Regions from separate parts of the Devosia sp. UYZn731 genome, predicted to be linked through region 2. Evidence: predicted binding sites of a transcription regulator. Region 2 holds the regulator's gene; the other holds the start of a gene.
What was found. The regulator LexA, encoded in region 2, represses DNA repair genes until DNA is damaged. The targets are predictions, from matches to a motif close to TGTTCNNNNTGTGTTCNG.
Positions count from the first base shown of each region.

Region 1 (7,442 bases), 460 kb from region 2:
TGCTATTGGTGCGGGCATGATGACGTGCCCCCCGCGCCGTCAGCGCCTCGATGCGACGTACGCCGGCGGCCACGCCGGATTCCCCGAGCACTGAAATCAGCCCGATATCCCCGGTCCGGCCAACATGCGTGCCGCCGCACAATTCGACGGACCAGCCCACCGCATTGCCGGTCGGATCGCCCATCGAGACCACACGGACCTCGTCGCCATACTTTTCGCCGAACAAAGCGCGGGCGCCCGATTGCTTGGCTTCCTCGACGCCCATCAACCGCGTTTCCACGCGTGAATTCTGCAAGACTATATCGTTGGCGATATCCTCGATCTGCGCCATTTCCTGTGGGCTGATCGGCTTGGTATGAACGAAGTCGAAGCGCAGCCGGTCGGCCGAGACCATCGAACCCTTTTGAGCGACATGATCACCCAGAACGATGCGCAACGCTTCGTGCAGCAGGTGGGTGGCTGAGTGATTGGCGCGAATGGCCGAGCGGCGGCCATGATCGACCACCAGGCCAAGCGGCGCACCCAGCGCAAGCGTGCCCTGCCGGACAGTTACCTTGTGGCCGAAGATGCCATGATTCTTGACCGTGTCGGTGACGTCGGCGGCAACGCCTTCGCCCGCGATGGTACCGGTATCGCCGACCTGCCCACCACTCTCGCCATAAAATGGCGTCTGGTTGAGGACGACAAAGCCCTCCTCACCGGCAGCAAGCGTCTCGACCATCGCGCCGTTGCGCACCAGAGCGGTGACGACGCCCTCGGCCACCTCAGTTTCGTAGCCGAGAAATTCCGTCGGACCGACCTTGTCCGCGACGGCAAACCAGACCTTGTCCTCGCCCGCCTCGCCCGAACCGGACCAGCTCTTGCGTGCTTCCGCACGCTGGCGCGCCATTGCGTCTTCAAAGCCCGTCAGATCGACATTGATGCCGCGCATGCGCAGCGCATCCTGCGTCAGATCGAGCGGAAAACCATAGGTGTCGAACAGCTTGAAGGCAGTGACGCCCTCGAGCATGTCGCCTTGGCCAAGACCCGTGGTGGCCTCGTCAAGCAGTAACAGGCCGCGGCTCAGCGTCTTGAGAAAGCGGTTCTCTTCAAGACGAATAGTTTCCTCGATCATGGCTTCGCCCTGAACCAATTCAGGATAAGCCTGACCCATCTCCCGGACCAGGGTTGGCACGATACGGTGGATCACCGGCTTGTCCGCCCCCAGCAAGGTGGCGTGCCGCATCGCACGCCGCATGATACGGCGCAGCACATAACCGCGACCCTCATTGGAGGGCAGCACCCCCTCCGCGATAAGGAAACTCATCGACCGCATATGGTCGGCGATGACGCGCAGGCTCGGGGTCGTCGGATCACCGTGGAAGCCGGTGGCTTGCATGGTCGAGGCGATCAGCGTCTTGAACAGGTCGATTTCGTAATTGTTGTTGGTGCCCTGCATGACCGCAGCCACGCGTTCTAGCCCCATGCCGGTGTCGACCGACGGCTTGGGTAGCGCCGTGCGGCTCCCGTCCGGCGCCTGCTCGAACTGCATGAAGACGAGATTCCATATCTCTACGAAGCGGTCGCCGTCTTCCTCGGGCGATCCCGGAGGGCCACCCCAATACTTGTCGCCATGATCGAAGAAAATTTCCGAGCAGGGGCCGCACGGCCCCGTATCGCCCATCTGCCAAAAGTTCGACTTGGCGCCAAGCCGCACGATCTTGTCGTCAGGAAGGCCCGCAATTTTCTTCCACAGCGCAAAAGCCTCATCATCGTCCTGGTAGACGGTGGCGCTGAGCTTGTCCTTGGGCAGGCCCCATTCCTTGGTCAGCAGATTCCAGGCGTATTCGATCGCCTGTTCCTTGAAATAATCGCCGAACGAGAAATTGCCCAGCATCTCGAAGAAGGTGTGGTGCCGAGCGGTAAATCCGACATTGTCGAGATCGTTATGCTTGCCGCCAGCGCGCACGCTTTTCTGGGCCGAGGTCGCGCGCTTGTAGTCGCGTTTTTCGACGCCGGTGAAGACGTTCTTGAACTGCACCATCCCCGAATTGACGAACATCAGGGTCGGGTCGTTGCGGGGCACCAGCGGGCTCGACGCCACTTTCTCATGCCCGTTGCGGGCAAAGTAATCGACAAAACTCGACCGGATCTCGTTTACGCTCGTCATCAGACACTTTCATCGCGGGAATGGCGCATCGCGAGGCGCCGAAGAAGGTACGGCTTTCTATCGCGGCCCCGGCTTCCCTGTCCAGCATTGGCGCCCCGTCGCTGCTTCAATCAGCCCAGAAAAACGCCATTCCGTAAAAATGGCGGCGCCGAAACACAAAAAAGGGGCAGTGCTTGCGCACCACCCCTAAATCCCTGCATGGGATAATCTTATTCGGCGTCGTCCGCCGCATCCTCGTCACCGGCCACGGCCAGCAGCACCTCGCCCAACAGGCCCGAGCTCTCGCGCACGCCCTGTTCGATGGTGGCGGCAATCGCCGGATTGTCCTTGAGGAACTGGCGCGAATTCTCGCGGCCCTGCCCCAGGCGCTGGCTATCATAGGAGAACCAGGCGCCGGCCTTCTCGACGATGCCGCTTTTCACGCCAAGGTCGAGCAATTCACCGGTCTTGGAAATGCCTTCGCCATACATGATGTCGAACTCGACCTGGCGGAACGGCGGCGCCAGCTTGTTCTTGACCACCTTGACGCGGGTCTGGTTGCCGACGATTTCTTCGCGATCCTTGATCGCGCCGATGCGACGGATATCGAGGCGCACCGAAGCATAGAACTTGAGCGCATTGCCGCCCGTCGTGGTCTCGGGCGAACCATACATCACGCCGATCTTCATGCGGATCTGGTTGATAAAAATGACCAGGCACTTGGACTTGGAGATCGAGCCCGTCAGCTTGCGCATTGCCTGGCTCATCAACCGCGCCTGCAGGCCCGGCAATGAATCACCCATTTCGCCTTCGAGTTCGGCCCTTGGCGTCAGTGCCGCCACCGAATCGATGACCAGCACGTCGATAGCGCCGGATCGAACCAGCGTATCGGTGATTTCCAGCGCCTGCTCACCAGCATCGGGCTGCGAGATCAGCAGGTCATCAATATTAACGCCCAGCTTGCGGGCATAAATAGGGTCCAGCGCATGCTCGGCGTCGACAAACGCGCAGATGCCACCGGCGCGCTGCGCCTCAGCGATCACATGCAGTGCCAACGTGGTCTTGCCCGAGCTTTCCGGCCCAAAAATCTCGACGATACGGCCCTTTGGCAAGCCGCCAATGCCCAGCGCAATATCGAGACCCAGCGAACCCGTGGAGATCGATTCCACCTCGATCGAAGCGCTTTCGCCAAGGCGCATGATCGAGCCCTTGCCGAAATTGCGCTCGATCTGGCTGAGAGCCGCCGCGAGCGCTTTATCCTTATCCATCGATCCACCTTCAACAACGCGAAGCGGCGAGCTAGCCATGATTCTCTCCTTATTTCACGCTCTTGTGGGCCTGGCAACGCGCTGACGCCGTAAGTAGCTGTGCATTGAATGTGCCCTATTTGTTCTCATTTTGTTTCTAGCCTGTCAATGGGGAATTTTGCTTTCCGCGCAAACCTCGCCGGTACGCTCCAGAATCTGCGCGCCCCATCGACGCCGCGCCATTTTCCGCTTGCTCAGGACTAACATGTTGCGTTTTATGCCGGCCAATCAGCCCGAACCGGGCCAGCCACGGCCAGGAGCCACGCGATGAATCTCATTCAGTATTTCGACCTCAATGGCGAACGCGCCGTGGGCCAGGTCGATGGTGACCTCACCCGGCAGGTCAATGACGCCACCAGCGTCTACGATCTGGCGATAGCCGCGCTCGCCCGCAATATCGGCATCGGCGCGCTGATCGCCGAAAAGGGCCTCGGCGCCACCGTCGACAAGGCAGCGATTCTGGCTGAGGGGCGCATGCTGGCGCCGATCAACCATCCCGATCCGGCCCATCTCTATGTCACCGGCACTGGCCTAACCCATTTGGGGTCGGCCTCGACACGCGACGCCATGCACAATTCCAACAAGCCGGCGGGCGAGCTGACCGACTCGATGAAAATGTTCCAGATGGGCCTGGAAAATGGCAAGCCGACCGACGGCACCAAGGGCGTGCAGCCGGAATGGTTCTACAAGGGCAACGGCTACACCGTGGTCAATCCCGGCCACCCGATCCCCTCCCCGTCCTTCGCCCGCGATGCCGGCGAAGAGCCCGAAATCGCCGGCATTTATGTCATCGATCAGAACGGCCAGCCGCGCCGGCTCGGCTTCGCCTTGGCCAATGAATTTTCTGACCACGTCACCGAGCGCGTCAACTACCTCTACCTCGCCCATTCCAAACTGCGCGCCTGCGCCTTCGGCCCCGAGCTGCGCGTCGGTGACCTCCCGGCCCATATCGAGGGCATGTCGCGCATCAAGCGCGATGGCCAGGTGATCTGGGAAAAGCCCTTCCTCAGCGGGGAGGACAATATGAGCCACACCATCGCCAACCTCGAATATCACCACTTCAAATACGAGCTGTTCCGCAATCCGGGCGATATCCACGTCCACATGTTCGGCACCGCCACGCTGAGCTTTGCCGATGGCGTGGTCACCCAGCCCAATGATGTGTTCGAGATCGAAGAGCGCCAGTTCGGCGCAGCTTTGCGCAACCCGATCCGCATCGAAGCCGAACACCCGGTCATCGTCGGCAACGTCTACTAAAGCGTTTCCAGGAAATCGCTCGCTAACTTTGGTCGCCCCGCCTTTACGCCGCGCCACTAACATGTCAGTTGTCCCTCCACCCGGAGGGACAATCATGACCAAGCTCAGTTTTGAAAAACGCCGCGTCGGCAAGACCGCGCTCGAAGTGACCACTCTAGGCCTCGGTGGCGCCTCGCTCGCCGGCATTTTCAGCGCCGTGCCGGCCGATCAGGCCCGCGCCACGGTGGCCCACGCGCTCGATGTGGGCATCAATTACGTCGACACTGCCCCCCAATATGGCCTCGGCCGGTCCGAGCATCTGGTTGGCGACGCGATCCGCGAGCGCCGTAGCGACACGATCCTGTCCAGCAAGGTCGGCCGCCTGCTCAAGCCCGTCAAAGCGACCGAACAGGACAAGGGCGCCTGGGTCGATCCCCTGCCCTTCAACCAAGCCTATGACTATTCCTATGACGGCGTCATGCGCTCGTTCGAGGACAGCCTGCAGCGCCTCGGCCTCAATGCGATCGACATCGTCTATGTCCACGATATCGGCGTTTCCACCCACGGCGCCGAGGCCAACAAACCGCTCTGGGCACAGCTCGCCAACGGCGGCTATAAGGCCTTGCGCGAACTGCGCGATAGTGGCGTCATCTCGGCCATCGGCCTTGGCGTCAACGAGTGGGAAGTGCTGATGGACGCCTTCGCGCTCGGCGATTGGGACGTCTTCCTTCTCGCCGGCCGCTATACGCTGCTGGAGCAGACCTCCTTGCATCCCTTCATGTCCACCTGCATCGAGCGCGGCGCGTCGGTCGTGGTCGGCGGTCCGTTCAATTCCGGCATTCTGGTCGGCGGCGACAAGTTCAACTATGCCAAGGCGCCCGACGATATCGTCGCCAAGGTCAGGGCCATCGAAGCGGTATGCAAGGATTTCAACGTGCCTCTGCCGGCCGCTGCGCTGCAGTTCCCCCTCACGCATCCGGCCGTCTGCAACGTCCTCCCTGGCCCGCGTTCTCCCGCCGAACTCGACGGTATTCTCGATTGGTGGCAGGTCAAGATTCCTGCTGAACTCTGGACGGCCCTGGCCGATAAGGGCCTCCTCGCCGAGGGTACGCCGGTCCCCCATACTGCCGCCTGATCTGCTTGACGTCACGCCGCGTCCAGCACTAATATAACCAGATAGTTTTAGAACTCTCGGGTTATAGAAATGCTGGACGCGGCGCGCCTCGACGCTACCTTTTCCGCCCTTGCCGATCCAACACGGCGGGCCATTTTGGCGCGACTGGCGCAGGGCGACGCCTCGGTCACCGAATTGGCCGAACCATTTGCCATGAGCCAGCCGGCGATTTCCAAGCATCTCAAGGTGCTGGAAGGCGCCGGCCTGATTTCGCGCGGCCGCGACGCCCAGCGCCGTCCGTGCAAGCTGGAGGCCGAGCCACTGGCCGAAGCCACTGGCTGGCTGATCGAATATCGCCAATACTGGGAAACCAGCTTCGAGCGCCTCGATGACCTGCTGGACGAATTGAAGCGGCTCGAAAAACTGGCTGGCAATCGCAACTGAGGAGGACCGCATGGGCTTTGCCGGACCATTGACCATCACGACGCCGAGCGACCGCGAAATCGTCATCACCCGCCAGTTCGACGCCCCGCGCCATCTGGTATTCGCCTGCTACACCCAGCCGCCATTGATCCGCCGCTGGCTCAACGGTGCGCCGGGCTGGACCATGCCGGTCTGCGAGTTCGAGCCCAGGGTCGGCGGCAAATACCGCTACGAATGGAAAAGCCCCGATGGCTATGTCATGGCCATGGGCGGGGTAATCCGCGAAATCGAGCCGGTTGAACGCATCGTCAGCGCCGAGGTGTTCGACGAGGACTGGACCGGCGGCGAAACCGTCTCCACCATCCTGCTGGATGAAGCCGATGCCCGGACCACGCTGGTCAACACCATCGTCTACAGCTCGAAGGAAGCCCGCGACGGCGCCTTGGCAACGCCGATGGCCGAGGGCATGGAAATGAGCTTCTCCAACCTCGATCTATTGCTGGAACAGGGCCCAGATCATTCCAACGCATAATGCTCCGGCCTGAATCGTCAATTCAGGTCGCGCGCGTAAGCCCTTAGCGTTTCAAGCGGAATCAGGTCCAGCACGACCTGGTTGGTGGCGCGCAGATAGACGCGCGGCGCCATGCCAGCCTCGTGCGCTTGCTGCCAGCGCATCGCCACCAGGCACCAGCGGTCGCCCGCCTTGAGGCCGGCAAACGCAAAGGCCGGCATAGGGGTGCTCAGGTCATTTCCCACCGAACTGGAATAGGCCAAAAATGCCTCAGTGGCTTCGATGCAGACCAGGTGACGCGCAGCCCCGTCCGGGCCTGCCGCACAATAGCCGGTGCGGAAAAACCCGGTCAGGGGATCGCTCGAGCAGGGCTGCAGGGCTTCGCCCAGCACATTGAGTTCGGCCATTCCTTCGAACCGCGCGGCGGCGGTCACGCCTCGTCGTCCTTGCCGATTTTCTGCAGCACTTCCTTGACCTTGGTGTTAATCTGGTCGAGCGAATAGGGCTTGGGCAGGAATTCGACGCTCTGGTCGTCCTCGATATCGCGCCGCACGCTTTCTTCGGCGTAACCGGAGACGAAAATCACTTTCAGATTGGGCATGGTCTCGCGCACATGCTTGAGCAGCGTCGGCCCGTCCATTTCGGGCATGGCGACGTCGGAAATCATCAAGTCGATCTTGAAGTCTTGGTCTTCCAGCACTTCGAGCGCTTCTTCGCCGCCAT
Region 1 is NZ_JBEPOL010000002.1:631,928-639,369, forward strand. Features, by position in the region: gene alaS (alanine--tRNA ligase) at 1-2,149, opposite strand, end outside; gene recA (recombinase RecA) at 2,359-3,435, opposite strand; gene araD1 (AraD1 family protein) at 3,703-4,692, shown strand; gene ABIB57_RS07615 (aldo/keto reductase) at 4,787-5,806, shown strand; gene ABIB57_RS07620 (ArsR/SmtB family transcription factor) at 5,876-6,229, shown strand; gene ABIB57_RS07625 (SRPBCC family protein) at 6,240-6,740, shown strand; gene ABIB57_RS07630 (DUF2237 family protein) at 6,758-7,153, opposite strand; gene cckA (cell cycle histidine kinase CckA) at 7,150-7,442, opposite strand, start outside.
Region 1: recA (recombinase RecA) is a predicted target of LexA. The motif match lies at 3,517-3,534, and genes of this name have one in related genera.

Region 2 (7,442 bases):
TGCATCAATGAAGCCGGGATCGGTTTCATGTTCGCGCCCTCGCACCATCCGGCCATGCGCCATGTCGGCCTAGCCCGCGCCGAAATGGGCGTGCGGACCATGTTCAATCTGCTGGGCCCGCAATCCAACCCTGCCGGCGTGCGCCGCTATGTGCTGGGCGTCTATGCGCAGGAATGGGTGGAGCCGGTGGCAGCCGCCCTCCTCGCCAACCGCGCCATCAAGGCCTGGGTTTTCCACGGCAGCGATGGCCTCGACGAAATCACCGTCACCGGTCCCAGTTTCGTTGCCCAGATAGCCAATGGTGATTTGCGCAGCTTTGAAGTGACACCTGAGGATGCCGGCCTAAAGCGCAGCGATCCCAAGGACCTGCTGGGCGGCGATCCCGAATACAATGCCGCGGCGGTGCATGAATTGTTCGACCGCAGGCCGGGCGCCTATCGCGATATCGTGCTGCTCAATTCTGCGGCCGCGCTGATCGTCGCCGACCGCGTGCAAGACCTCAAAAGCGGCGCCGAACTGGCGGCCGACATCATCGACAGCGGCAAGGCGAAGGAGACGCTAGCGCGGCTCGTCGCAGTGTCCAACGGGCGAGACCATGGCTGATATTCTCAAGCAGATCGAATCGTACAAACGCGAAGAAATCGCTGCCGCCAAGGCGATGCGGCCCTGGGCGGAAGTCGTGGCCATGGCGCATGACCAGCCAGCGCCTCGTGGGTTCCTTAGGGCCATCAAGGCCAAGCGCGCCGCCAAGCAATACGCACTGATCGCCGAGGTAAAAAAGGCCAGCCCCTCCAAGGGCCTGATCCGGCAGGACTTCAACCCCGCCGAGATTGCCCGCGCCTACCAAACCGGCGGCGCGACGTGCCTGTCCGTGCTAACCGACCGTCCCTCCTTCCAAGGCTCGCCGAGCTACCTGATCGAAGCGCGCGCGGCCACTACCCTGCCCGTGCTGCGCAAGGATTTCCTGTTTGAAACCTATCAGGTGGCCGAGGCGCGCGCTTGGGGCGCTGATTGCATCCTCGTCATCCTGGCCGCTGTCGGCGACGATGTGGCGCGCTACCTGCTCGACGCCGCAGAGGAATGGGGCATGGACGCGCTGGTCGAAGTGCACGACCAGCTCGAGCTGGACCGGGCGCTGGCGCTGGACGCCGAATTCATCGGTATCAACAATCGCAACCTGCGCACCTTCGAAACCCGTCTGGAGACCTCGATCGACCTGGCCGCCGGCGTGCCGCCCGGCAAGGTGCTGGTCAGCGAAAGCGGCATTCTCAGCCACGACGATGTGCGCAAGCTGGACGAAGCCAGCGGCATCGGCACCTTCCTCGTCGGCGAAAGCCTGATGCGCCAGGACGATGTGGTGGCCGCCACGCGCGCCCTGCTCATGGGCACCGTGAGCGCATAGGCATGGCACAAGGCGGCCTCACGCATCTCAACGCCAAAGGCGAAGCCCACATCGTCGATATCGGCGACAAGGCGGCCACCCGGCGCCGGGCGGTGGCCCAGGCTCGAATCATCGCCGAACCTGCCACGGTAGCGGCGATTATGGGCGGCTCCCTCAAGAAGGGCGATGCGCTCGCTGTGGCCCGTATTGCCGGCATCATGGCCGCCAAAAGGACCTCGGATCTGATCCCCCTCTGCCATCCGATTCCGCTGACCAAGGTCAGCGTCGACATTGAGGCTGAGAGCGCGACGGTGATCGTCGTGCACGCCACCGCAGAAACCACAGCGCAAACCGGCGTAGAGATGGAAGCGCTGGTCGCCGCCTCCACCGCGGCGCTGACGCTCTACGACATGGCCAAGGCCATCGACCGGGCCATGGTTGTCACCGATATCTGCGTGCTGGAAAAATCGGGCGGCAAATCCGGCGATTTCGTGCGCACGCCATGAGCCTGCTGCCCGTCGAAGACGCGATTGCCGCGATTCTGAAGCGCGTGCCCGAGGCGCAGGCCGAAACAGTCCCCCTACACGATGCCGCCGGCCGGGTCTTGGCCGCGCCGATCGTCGCCAACCACAGCCAGCCCCCGTTCAACGCTAGCGCCATGGATGGCTATGCGGTGCGGGCGCAGGACGCCGTGCCGGGGCGGAGCCTGGCCATCATCGGCATGTCGCAAGCCGGCGCGGGCTTTGCCGGCCCCGTTGGCGAAGGCCAATGCGTGCGCATCTTCACCGGCGCGCCCGTCCCTGCCGGCGCCGATGCGGTCATCATGCAGGAAGAGGCGACGGTAACCGGCCACACAGTGCAGTTCGCCGAGCAGCCCAAACCCGGCCGCAGCATTCGTCCAATCGGCAATGACTTTGCCACTGGCCAGGTTCTGGTCGCCGCCGGCACGCGCCTCGCTGCACTGCAACTGGCCGTCGCGGCAGCAGCGAATGTCCCTGCCCTCGCGGTCAACCGCCGACCGAAAATTGCCCTTCTAGCGACGGGCGATGAACTGGTCGTGCCCGGCACGCCGCTGGGCCCAGACCAGATCGTTTCGTCCAACAGCTACGGCCTAAGTCCCCTGCTGGCGCCCTACTCCGAAACCGTCACCGACCACGGTATTGTCGGCGATGACCGGGCGGCGCTGACGGCGACGCTGGAAGCCATCTTCGCCAGCGAGCCTGACATCGTCGTCACCACCGGCGGCGCCAGTGTCGGCGACCACGATATTGTGCAGGAAATCCTCCTGTCGCTCGGCGTGACGCTGGATTTCTGGCGCATCAACATGCGGCCGGGCAAGCCGCTGATGTTCGGCACGCGCGGTAAGACGCTGATCTTCGGCCTGCCGGGGAACCCCGTCTCGGCGCTGGTTACCGCCACAATTTTTATCAAGCCGGCACTCCGGCTGTGGCAGGGCCACGCCGAATCCGCTGGTCAGCTCTGGCATCTGCCGCTGGCCGTCCCGACCCCGCCCAATACCGCGCGCCGCCATTTCATGCGCGCGCGCGTCGTGCATGGGCCCAGTGGGACGGCATTGATGCCGATCTCGGAGGTCGACAGCGGCCATACCTCGTCGCTGGCGCGGGCGGACATGCTCATCGTGCAACCAGAACATGATCCGGGTCGGCCGGCCGGTACTGTGGTCGAGGCCATCAGTATCGACGCGTTCTAGGCTGAAATAAAACCGCATAGGTCGCGCGACGAAGCGCCGTTTGCTTGCAAAGGCGGAAATTACGCCGGCAATGCATTGGGATATTGCAGAACATAACTGGAACACGTATCATCGTTCAGTCTTTGTTCCGATTCCCGACCGAGGGGCCCAATGCTAACGCGCAAACAACACGAGCTGCTGATGTTCATCCATGAGCGGATGAAGGAGAGCGGTATTCCGCCATCGTTCGACGAGATGAAGGATGCGCTCGATCTGGCATCCAAGTCGGGCATTCACCGGTTGATCACAGCGTTGGAGGAGCGCGGTTTCATTCGCCGCCTGCCCAATCGGGCGCGCGCACTCGAAGTGGTCAAGCTGCCCGATTCGATGAACCCGTCCCTCGGCGGGCGCAAGTCGCGCTTCGAGCCGAGCGTGATCGAGGGCAATCTGGGCAAGGTGGCGTCCCCCCCGATGCGCGGTTCGGTTGAAGATTACGCGCGTCCCATTTCGGTTCCGGTTATGGGCCGTATCGCGGCCGGTACGCCGATCTCGGCGATCGAAAGCCACACCCACACCATCTCTGTACCGCCCGAAATGTTGGGCGCAGGCGAACATTACGCACTCGAAGTGCGCGGCGATTCGATGATCGAGGCCGGCATTTTCGATGGCGATACCGTCCTGATCCGCAAGCAGGACTCAGCGGGAACCGGCGAAATCATCGTGGCTCTTGTTGATGACGAGGAAGCCACCCTCAAGCGCCTGCGCCGCAAGGGCAATACCATCGCGCTGGAAGCCGCCAACCCGGCCTATGAAACGCGCATTTTCGGACCTGATCGCGTCAAGGTCCAGGGCCGCCTGGTCGGGTTGCTGAGGAAATACTGATGCGGCTCACCCTGCTTTTGGCGCTTGGCCTGTTGTCGCTCGGCAACGGCGCGACGTTCGCTCAAGAAGCGAGCGTCAAGGAGACCCGCTGCTGGGTGGGAAATGTGACGTTTTCGGCAGGTGTGGGCATCAATGCGGGCAATGGCACCGCAGTCTGCAATGCCGGAACCGGCTGGGCGGAAGCGAAGGCCGATACGCCCGTAGCGGGTTGCCTGCTCGAAGGCAAGTTGTCGTCCGCGGGCGCTATCGTCGGCATTCGCAACAATGACAGCATGCTGCTGCAATGCGACGTCACCGGCCGCTGGGTAACGCTGGAGACTGCGGCCAAGGAGTAAAAGCTCATGCGTGGGGTTTGATGGCGAAGAACTTGGTCGAGAAAGTTTGTCCGGTCATTTTCCGAGGCGTAGGGGACGCAAGGGAGATCCTGGTGTTCAGGCACCCCCTGGCCGGTGTTCAACTGGTCAAGGGGACACGAGAGGCGGGCGAGTCTGTTATTGCTGGTGCTTTGCGCGAGCTGGCGGAGGAAGCAGGGATTGTCGAGGATGTGACTGGTGTGGTGCTCTGCTCCAGTTCGGCCATTGCGCTGGGGCAGCTCTGGCACTTTGTGCTGGTGGAGACGGCGGATCTGCCGGAGCACTGGGCGTTTGACACATTAGACGATGGTGGGCATCGATTTGAATTTTTCTGGTGTACTCTGGATGCAACGCCAGAGCGGGAGTGGCACCCCGACTTCGTACGTGCCCTGAAACTGGTACGGGACGCCATAGTCAGCAACGGCGTGGAGGCGGCGAAGACGCTGTCGCGCTATGCCGAGCTTATCAACAATCACAGCTTTGACGACGTCGCTCCGCTGATCGCGCCGGAGGCGGTGTTTTGGTTCGGCGATGGTTCGCATGCCGGGCTGTCCGCCATTCGTTCTGCCTTTGAGGGCACGTGGCGCAATCTGACCGGCGAAATCTACTGGCTGGAAGACGTGCGCTGGATCGCTCAGGGCGATTATGCCGCCGCTTGCCTCTACCGCTTTCATTGGCAGGCAACGGGGTCCGGTGAATGCCGTGAGGGTTCGGGGCGGGGGACCAGCGTCTTCGTTCGACGCCCCGAAGGTTGGAAGATTATCCACGAGCATTTGAGCGCCCTGCCCGCTTGAGAGGCGGTATTTGGAACCCTAAGTGCTGATTGTCGGCAGCCAGTGCGACTGAGCGTATAGAAGGCCCGCCATCATCTGGCGGGCCTTCTGCGTTTGATGATTTAGCCTAGTGGTTGTCGCGCGGAATGCCTTCGGTCTGGGCGATGCGCTGGTACTTTTCGGCGGGCTTGAGGATGGCGCCGTCGCCGAGCTGGCCGACGATGCCGCGCTGGATTTCCTGCCATGGTGTCTGGTGCTTGGGATACTTATAGCCGCCCATCGACTCTAGATCGGCGCGACGCTTGGCGATTTCCTCGTCGGCGATCAGGATATTGGCAGAGCCCTTATTGAGGTCGATCCGTACCCGGTCGCCGGTGCGCAGGATGGCGAGATTGCCGCCAGCGGCCGCTTCGGGGGACGCATTGAGAATCGAGGGCGACCCCGAAGTGCCGGACTGGCGGCCGTCACCGATACAGGCCAGGGCGGTAATGCCCTTCTTGATCAGGTAGTTGGGCGGCCGCATGTTGACGACTTCCGCCGCTCCCGGATAGCCGATTGGGCCAGCGCCGCGCATGAACAGCAGGGTATGCTCGTCGATCTCGAGCGAGGGATCGTCGATGCGGTGGTGATAATCCTCAGGACCATCGAACACTACGGCCTTGCCCTCGAACATGCCGGGATGTTCGGGATTGGTCAGGTAACGGTCGCGGAACTCGGTCGAGATCACGCTGGTCTTCATGATCGCGTTGTCGAACAGATTGCCGCGCAGCAAGAGGAAGCCGGCCTCGGTCTTGAGTGGGTTGTCGAAGTGGCGGATGACCTTATCGTCCTGGATAACCGTGTTGCGGCAGTTCTCGCCAATCGACTTACCGTTGACGGTCGGCGCGTTCTCGCGGATCAGCCCCTGGCTCATCAGCTCGTTGACCACCGCCGGCACGCCGCCGGCATGGTAGAAGTCCTCGCCCAGATACTCGCCGGCCGGCTGCAGATTGACCAGGAGCGGCACCTTGTGGCCATAGGTCTGGAAATCCTGCAGTTCCAGTTCCACGCCGATATGCTTGGCGATGGCCTGGATGTGGATCGGCGCATTGGTCGAACCGCCGATGGCCGAATTGACCACGATGGTGTTGATGAAATTATCTTTGGTCAGGATGTCCGAGGGCTTCAGATCTTCACGGACCATATCGACGATGCGCTTGCCGGTGCGATAGGCCATTTCCTGGCGGTCACGATAGGGCGCCGGGATGGCGGCCGAACCGGGCAATTGCATGCCCAGCGACTCGGCCAGCGAATTCATGGTCGAGGCCGTGCCCATGGTGTTGCAATATCCGGTCGACGGGGCCGAGGACGCCACCAGTTCGATGAACTGCGCGTAGTCGATTTCGCCGGCCGCCATCATCTGGCGAGCCTTCCAGACGATGGTGCCCGAACCGGTGCGCTCACCCTTGTGCCAGCCATTGAGCATGGGGCCGACCGACAGCGCGATTGCCGGGATATTGACGGTAGCGGCGCCCATCAGCATGGCCGGGGTCGTCTTGTCACAGCCGATGGTCAACACCACGCCGTCAAGCGGGTAACCGTAGAGCACCTCGACAAGGCCGAGATAGGCCAGGTTGCGATCGAGGCCAGCGGTCGGACGCTTGCCGGTTTCCTGGATCGGATGCACGGGAAACTCAATGGCGATGCCGCCGGCTTCGCGGATGCCTTCGCGGACGCGCTCGGCCAGCACGATGTGGTGACGGTTGCACGGCGACAGGTCGGAGCCGGTCTGGGCGATGCCGATAATCGGCTTATTGGACTGCAGTTCTTCGCGCGACACGCCAAAGTTCATGTAGCGCTCGAGATAGAGCGCGGTCATGTCTGGATTGTCCGGATTGTCGAACCAGGCGCGCGAGCGCAACTTCTTGGCTGCGCCCTGCCCGTTGCCCGGACCGCCGCTGGTGTCTGCCGTCATTTTCTGTTCCTCATGTCCGCGATTTGACGCCGCGGTTACGTGCCTCAACATTTTGCCATCTGTACCACGACAGGGGCAAGAGGGAACGGGATTCTGTCGAAATTTCGCCGGAATGCGGAGCCGAAAAATCTGCTGGTGAGATATTTCCAGACGCCTGAACCGCCTTACCAAATGACGGGACGGAGCCAGCATCTGCGCCGATAGAAGCAGCAATGCGGCGAAGTCGATTGAGGCTAGCTGGAATCCGATGCAGACGCTAGCGTTCGGCCCGATTGCGGCCCGATGGTCGCGCATGAAGGGTGAGTTTTGCCGTGACTGACAAAGTGGACTGGGTTGCCGTCGATTGGGGCACTTCCAACCTGCGAGCCTGGGGCATCGATGCCGCCGGGGCGGTCGCGGTTGCCCGCAC
Region 2 is NZ_JBEPOL010000002.1:172,598-180,039, reverse strand. Features, by position in the region: gene trpD (anthranilate phosphoribosyltransferase) at 1-603, shown strand, start outside; gene trpC (indole-3-glycerol phosphate synthase TrpC) at 596-1,402, shown strand; gene moaC (cyclic pyranopterin monophosphate synthase MoaC) at 1,405-1,887, shown strand; gene ABIB57_RS05285 (molybdopterin molybdotransferase MoeA) at 1,884-3,092, shown strand; gene lexA (transcriptional repressor LexA) at 3,243-3,953, shown strand; gene ABIB57_RS05275 (hypothetical protein) at 3,953-4,288, shown strand; gene ABIB57_RS05270 (nuclear transport factor 2 family protein) at 4,309-5,100, shown strand; gene ABIB57_RS05265 (IlvD/Edd family dehydratase) at 5,207-7,033, opposite strand; gene ABIB57_RS05260 (2-dehydro-3-deoxygalactonokinase) at 7,345-7,442, shown strand, end outside.